3 regions of the Plantactinospora sp. B5E13 genome follow, and region 1 is predicted to be linked to each of the others. Evidence: predicted binding sites of a transcription regulator. Region 1 holds the regulator's gene; each other region holds the start of a gene.
What was found. Region 1 encodes HrcA, which represses chaperone genes, less so after heat shock. Its sites were predicted from a motif close to GGTTNGCACNCTCNNNNNGAGNGTGCNAACC; they were not measured.
Positions count from the first base shown of each region.

Region 2: the regulator HrcA is predicted to act here: its motif matches at 906-936, upstream of ABGB05_RS03930 (FmdB family zinc ribbon protein).
Region 3: the regulator HrcA is predicted to act here: its motif matches at 1,331-1,361, upstream of groES (co-chaperone GroES).

Region 1 covers NZ_JBDPLT010000014.1:152,864-155,060, reverse strand. Annotated here, with positions in the region: gene ABGB05_RS15695 (DUF4870 domain-containing protein) at 1-228, opposite strand, end outside; gene hrcA (heat-inducible transcriptional repressor HrcA) at 534-1,556, shown strand; gene dnaJ (molecular chaperone DnaJ) at 1,648-2,197, shown strand, end outside.
Region 2 covers NZ_JBDPLT010000003.1:59,419-61,615, forward strand. Annotated here, with positions in the region: gene ABGB05_RS03920 (diguanylate cyclase) at 1-161, opposite strand, end outside; gene ABGB05_RS03925 (5-formyltetrahydrofolate cyclo-ligase) at 245-856, shown strand; gene ABGB05_RS03930 (FmdB family zinc ribbon protein) at 961-1,347, shown strand; gene ABGB05_RS03935 (flagellar biosynthesis protein FlgA) at 1,501-2,136, shown strand; gene ABGB05_RS03940 (hypothetical protein) at 2,189-2,197, opposite strand, start outside.
Region 3 covers NZ_JBDPLT010000010.1:152,459-154,655, reverse strand. Annotated here, with positions in the region: gene groL (chaperonin GroEL) at 1-804, opposite strand, end outside; gene groES (co-chaperone GroES) at 884-1,198, opposite strand; gene ABGB05_RS12310 (class I SAM-dependent methyltransferase) at 1,459-2,197, shown strand, end outside.

The DNA.
Region 1 (2,197 bases):
GCCGCCACCCGAGGTGGGCGGCGGGTAGCCGCCACCCGAGGTGGGCGGCGGGTAGCCGCCACCCGAGGTGGGCGGCGGGTAGCCGCCACCCGAGGTGGGCGGGGGATAGGCGCCGCCACCCGAGGTCGGCGGGGGGTAGCCGCCACCGGAGGTGGGCGGGGGAGTGCCCGGCGCGTCGTACGGATTGTGCGAGCCGTACTCTCCGGGAGGGCGAGGTGGTTCAGTCATGGGGGTCACGGTAGGTGCACCGTCCAAACGGCGCCAGACGCCCCCTGGCGATTGAAACTGGACAATAGTCGACCGTACCGGCTGGCCCGGCCAGGGTAGGGTGTGCCAACAAGCAGGTGGTCCGGGATCGGCAGGCGCGGGAGGCCCGGATCGCGGCGCCCATCCAGACGATCATCGCGTCTCCTGCGCCGTGGTCGTAGACTGGCACTCGATACGGTCGAGTGCCAAGGTGTATCCGTGGCCCGACCGTGTGGTCGCCCCGGTCGTGTCGGCAGCCGGGGCCGGGACGTCGCAGGGAGGTGAGGATGGGTCTCGACGACCGCAAGCTCGACGTGCTGCGCGCGATCGTGGAGGACTACGTCGCCACCCAGGAGCCGGTCGGCAGCAAGGCCCTGGTCGAACGCCACCAGCTCGGGGTGTCTCCAGCCACCGTCCGTAACGACATGGCCGTGCTGGAGGAGGAGGGCTACATCCGGCAGCCGCACACCAGCGCCGGCCGGGTGCCCACCGACCGGGGATACCGGCTCTTCGTCGACCGGCTCTCCCGGGTGAAGCCGCTCACCCCGGCCGAGCGTCGGGCGATCGAGCGTTTCCTGGTCGGCGCGGTCGACCTCGACGACGTGGTGCACCGCACCGTACGGCTGCTCGCCCAGTTGACCCGGCAGGTCGCGGTCGTGCAGTACCCGAGCCTCGCCCGGTCCTCGGTACGCCACCTCGAACTCGTACCCATCTCCACCACCCGCCTGATGCTCGTCATGATCGCCGACACCGGTCGGGTGGAGCAGCGCCTCGTCGAGTTGCCCGCGCCGGCCAGCGCGGACGACGTGATCGACCTGCGGCGCCTGGTCAACGAGCGGCTCGGTGGCAAGCGGCTCGTCGACACCCCGCCCCTGGTCCAGGCACTGGTCGAGGAGGCGCCCCCGGCGCTGCGGTCGGCGATGGCCACCCTCGCCAGCGTCCTGCTCGAGACCCTTGTCGAACGGCACGAGGAACGGATCGCCCTGGCCGGCACCGCCAACCTCGCCCGGGGCGGCCTGCTGGACTTCCAGGGCTCGCTGCGTCCGATCCTGGAGGCGCTGGAGGAGGAGGTCATCCTGCTCAAGCTGATTGGCGAGGTCGAACCGAACACCCTCCAGGTACGCATCGGCGACGAGAACGAGATCGACAACCTGCGGGCCACCTCGGTGGTCAGCACCGGCTACGGGCCAGGGGCCACCATCGTCGGTGGGCTCGGCGTGTTGGGACCGACCAGGATGGACTACCCGGGCACCATCGCCACGGTGCGGGCCGTGGCACGCTACGTCGGCGACGTGCTGGCGCAGAACTGACCCACCCACACCTTGCGCAGAACTGACCACCAAGGCTCAGCTGACGACCGGCGGACGGTAACGCGAGACAGACATGAGGACACGGAACGCAGTGGCCAGGGACTACTACGGGATTCTCGGCGTCAGCCGGGACGCCTCCGACGACGAGATCAAGCGTGCCTACCGCAAGCTGGCGCGGCAGTACCACCCGGATGTGAATCCGGACCCGGAGGCACACGAGAAGTTCAAGGAGATCAACGCCGCGTACGAGGTCCTCTCCGACGACCAGAAGCGGCAGATCGTCGACCTCGGCGGGGACCCGCTCGCGCCGGGCGGCGGCGGAGCCCCCGGACCGGGCGGTGCCGGTGGTCCCTTCGTCGGCTTCCAGGACATCATGGACGCGTTCTTCGGGGCCGCCGGTGGTTCCCGGGGGCCGCGACCGCGTACCCGGCCCGGCGCCGACGCCATCCTCCGGCTGGAACTCGACCTGCACGAGACCGCGTTCGGGGTGGAGGCGCCGATCACCGTCGACACCGCGGTGCTCTGCACGACCTGTTCCGGCGCCGGCACCGCACCCGGCACCCACCTCTCCACCTGTGAGGCGTGCGGTGGGCGCGGCGAGGTCCAGTCGGTGCAGCGGACCTTCCTCGGCCAGGTCGTCT
Region 2 (2,197 bases), on a different contig from region 1:
TTGATCGAGGTGCGGACCGTCGTCGCGGCCAGGTTGAGTCGCTCCTCGACCTGGTGCCGGCTCACCGAGGCGACGGTGCCGGCCACGAACAGCGCACCGAGCAGCACCGGTCCGAGCACGATCGCGAGGAACGCGGTGGTCAACCGTCCGCGCAGCGTCACTCGTCCCCCCGGAAGCTCCGTATCCGATGCTGCGATGCTGACCCCACCGCAGTGATTAACCGGTGTCGCCGCAGGAGTGTTACGTGCCGGATTTTTCGGATGAGGTCGAGCGGGCGAAGGTCGAGGTGCGAGCCCGGCTGCTCGCCCGGCGCCGGGAACTGTCGCCGGCCGACCGGCGGGCCGCCGCCGAACGGCTCCAGGCCGCGCTGGTCGCCCTGGTCCGCCGGGTACGCCCCGGGCGGGTCACCGGGTACGTACCGGTCGGCAGCGAGCCCGGCGGGCCGGAACTGCCGGAGGTGCTGGCCGCCGCACTCGGGTCGACGGGGCAGCTCCTGCTGCCGGTGCTCCGTCCCGACCTGGACCTGGACTGGGCCCCGTACGACGGGCCGGGCTCCCTGGTCGCCGCCGGACGGGGGTTACGTGAGCCACGTACGGGGCGCCTCGGCACCACCGCCGTCGCCGGCGCGGACCTGGTGGTGGTGCCGGCGCTGGCCGTCGACCGGGCCGGGTTACGGCTGGGCCGGGGCGGCGGGTCGTACGACCGGGCACTGGCCCGGGTCGACGCGGCGGTCCTGACGGTGGCCCTGCTCCACGACGGCGAGTTACTCGAGACCGTGCCGGCTGACCGTCACGATCGTCCGGTACGGGCCGCGATCACCCCGACCGGTGGGGTTCGGCCCCTGTCGTCCGGTTGACCGTCGCCCCCGCCACTTCGGCTGGACGAAAGTGGGTAGGATGCCGCACCATTGGCACTCGGATACGTCGAGTGCCAACAGGCTTGCAAGATCCGGAGGGGACAGTGCCCACCTACCAGTACGCTTGCACCGAGTGCGGCCACCAGCTCGAAGCGGTGCAGTCCTTCACCGACGAGCCGCTGACCGAGTGCCCGGCGTGCCAGGGTCGGCTGCGCAAGATGTTCAACTCCGTCGGGATCGTCTTCAAGGGCTCCGGCTTCTACCGGACCGATTCCCGGACCAACGGCTCGAACGGCGCCACCACGGCCAAGTCGGAGAGCACCAAGAGCGCGTCGGGTTCGGCCGGCTCCGGCGACGGTGGTGCGAGCGCCGCCAGCGGTACGTCCGGCTCGACCAACGGCAGCAGCGGCGGCTCCGGCGGCACCGCAGCCAGCTCGACCGGTTCCGGGAGCAAGTCGACGACGACCTCCGCGAGCAGCAGCGCGGCCTGACCTGCCCGTACTACCGTCCGGGTTATCCACAGACCCTCGGGTTGTCCACAGGTCGCCGTTCTCCGGCCTCCGACTGAAGCCGTTCCCACCTAACGTGCAGACCATCGGACGACGCCAATCGATGTCGGCGTCGCCAACCGAGGGAGGCACGTCGTGGCGCTCGACCGTACGGACACCGAAGGCGACGCCAGCCTGCGCCCGAGCCGCTGGCCGCCCCGGCTGACCGGCGGTTCCACCCTCCGGTGGGCACTCGCCGCCGTCCTGCTGTTCGTCGCGTTCGGCGTGGTCCAGCTGGGCGCGCCGGACTGTGTCGCCCGGGAGCCGAGCGGAGTGCCTGGCTCACCCGGCCCGGCCGGCCCGTTGGCTGGCGGCCCGTCGACTGGCGCCACGTCGGCCGGCGGGCCGTCGGCTGGTCGCTCCGGCTCGGCACGTCCGCCCGGCGGCGGGGCCGACGGAACAGGAGACGGGCAACCTCGGCGCGACACGACGCCGGACGAACGAGAGCCGGCCCTGCCGGTGCCGGCCGGGGCGGTCGGCGTGCCCATCCGACTCGCCGAGCCGGCGGCACTGGCCGTGACCCGACCAGGAGTTCGGGTGGACCTGCTGGCGGCCGTGCCGGAGCCCGGACGGGCTGCGGCGAAACCACTGCTGGTCGCCGGCCGTGCCCTGGTGCTCGACGTCCTGGTTCCCGAGGAGGGTGCCCTCTACCTGGCTCTGCAGCCTGAACAGGCCCGGCGCGCGATCGCCCTACCGGACACCGCGCGATTCTCGATCATCGTACGACCGTGACCGTGGCCCCGGCACGTCCGCGATGCCGGACAGACCGCCGGCAAGCCCGGGTTCAGTCCCA
Region 3 (2,197 bases), on a different contig from region 1:
GGTCTTGCGGATCGAGTTGACCACCAGGGTGGAGAGCGCCTGGCCCTCGACGTCCTCGGCGACGATCAGCAGCGGCTTGCCGGTCTGGACGACCTTCTCCAGCAGCGGCAGCAGCTCTTCGATCGAGGAGATCTTCTGGGTGGTGATCAGGATGTACGGCTCGTCGAGGACCGCCTCCTGCGCCTCCGTGTCGGTGACGAAGTTCGGCGAGATGAAGCCCTTGTCGAACTGCAGGCCTTCGGTGACCTCCAGCTCGGTGGCGAGGGTGGAGCCCTCCTCGACGGTGATCACACCGTCCCGGCCGACCTTCTCCATCGCCTCGGCGATCAGGTTGCCGATGGTGGCGTCCTGGGCGGAGATGGTGGCGACGTTCGCCACCGACTCCCGGCCGCCGACCTCGACCGCCTTCTCCAGCAGCGCCTCGGAGACCTTCGCGGCGGCCGCGTCGATGCCCCGCTTGAGCGAGGCCGGGCCGGCACCGGCCGCGACGTTGCGCAGGCCCTCCCGGACCAGCGCCTGGGCGAGCACGGTCGCGGTGGTGGTCCCGTCGCCGGCGACGTCGTTGGTCTTCGTCGCCACCTCCTTGACCAGCTGCGCGCCGAGGTTCTCGTACGGGTTGCTGAGTTCGATCTCCTTGGCGATGGTCACGCCGTCGTTGGTGATCGTCGGAGCACCGAACTTCTTGTCCAGGACGACGTTGCGCCCGCGCGGGCCGAGAGTGACCTTGACCGTGTCCGCGAGCGTGTTGACACCGTGCTCGAGCAGGTGCCGGGCGTCGTCCGAGAAGCTCAGGATCTTCGCCATCTGTTAACAAAGTCCCTTCACGCAGCGCTGCCCCGGCCCGGCGGGGCCGGTCCGGGGCAGCGTCACTGGATCGGTCAGATCACTTCTCGATGACGGCGAGGACGTCGCGGGCGGAGAGCACCAGGTACTCCTCGCCGGCGTACTTGACCTCGGTGCCGCCGTACTTCGAGTAGATGACCGTGTCGCCGACCTTGACGTCAACCGGGATCCGGTTGCCCTTGTCGTCGACGCGGCCCGGGCCGACAGCGAGGACGGTGCCCTCCTGCGGCTTCTCCTTGGCGGTGTCGGGGATCACGATGCCCGACGCCGTGGTCGTCTCAGCCTCGTTCGCCTGGACCAGGATCCGGTCCTCGAGCGGCTTGATCGCAACCTTGGTCGCGGTAGTCACGGGCATACCCTCCTGGGGTACTTGGTTTCTGTGCCGGTCGGCACGCCGACCGGCGTTGATCTGCCACATGCCACCGGGCGGGTCCGTCGTCGCGGGTGCCGGTCCGCCTGGCGTTCAGCCTCCGGACCGGAGCCCGGAAACTGGCACCCTCGGCTTGAGAGTGCTAACCGGAGGTTATGCCGGCAACTAGCACTCCGTCAAGGAGAGTGCCAACCCGACACACTCCGGTGGGGCACCCGCCAGGGCCGGACCGCCACAATGAGCCGGTGGATCTCGACCTGCTGGCTGCCCTGCGTACCCCGGACGGGGAGACCGCGCTGGCCACGGCGGCGAAACTGACCGACGGTGATCCGCTGCTCGCGGCGGCCACGCTGCGGGCCGCCGGCGTCCCCGCCGGCCTGGCCGCCGCCGCGCTCACCCAGGCCGAGCTGCGCCGCCGGGCGGTCGGCAAGTTCGGACCGGACGCCGCCGGGATGTACTTCACCCGGGCCGGGCTGGAACAGGCCACCCGGGGCCCGGTCGCGGCACGCCGCGCCGCCCGGTTACGCGCCGCCGGGGTCCGCACCATGGTCGACGTCGGTTGCGGTCTCGGCGCGGACGCCATCGCCGCCGCCCGGACCGGCATCCGGGTGTACGGCGTGGAGGCCGACCCGTTGACCGCGGCGATGGCCGCCGCGAACGCCGAGGCGACCGGGGTGGCCGACCGGTTCACGGTCACCACCGGCGACGCCACCCGGTTCGACGTCACCCAGTTCGACGTCACCCGGTTCGGCGCCACCCGGTTCGGCGCCACCCGGTTCGGCGGCGACCCGGTCGACGCGGTCTTCTGCGACCCGGCCCGACGCCGGGCCGGCACCGGTCGCCGGGTCTTCGACCCGGCCGCCTACTCGCCGCCCTGGGACTTCCTGCTCGGGCTCGCCGAACGGGTGCCCCGGACGGTCTTCAAGGTCGCCCCGGGCATCGACCACGCGGTGCTGCCGGCCGGGGCGGAGGCCGAGTGGGTCA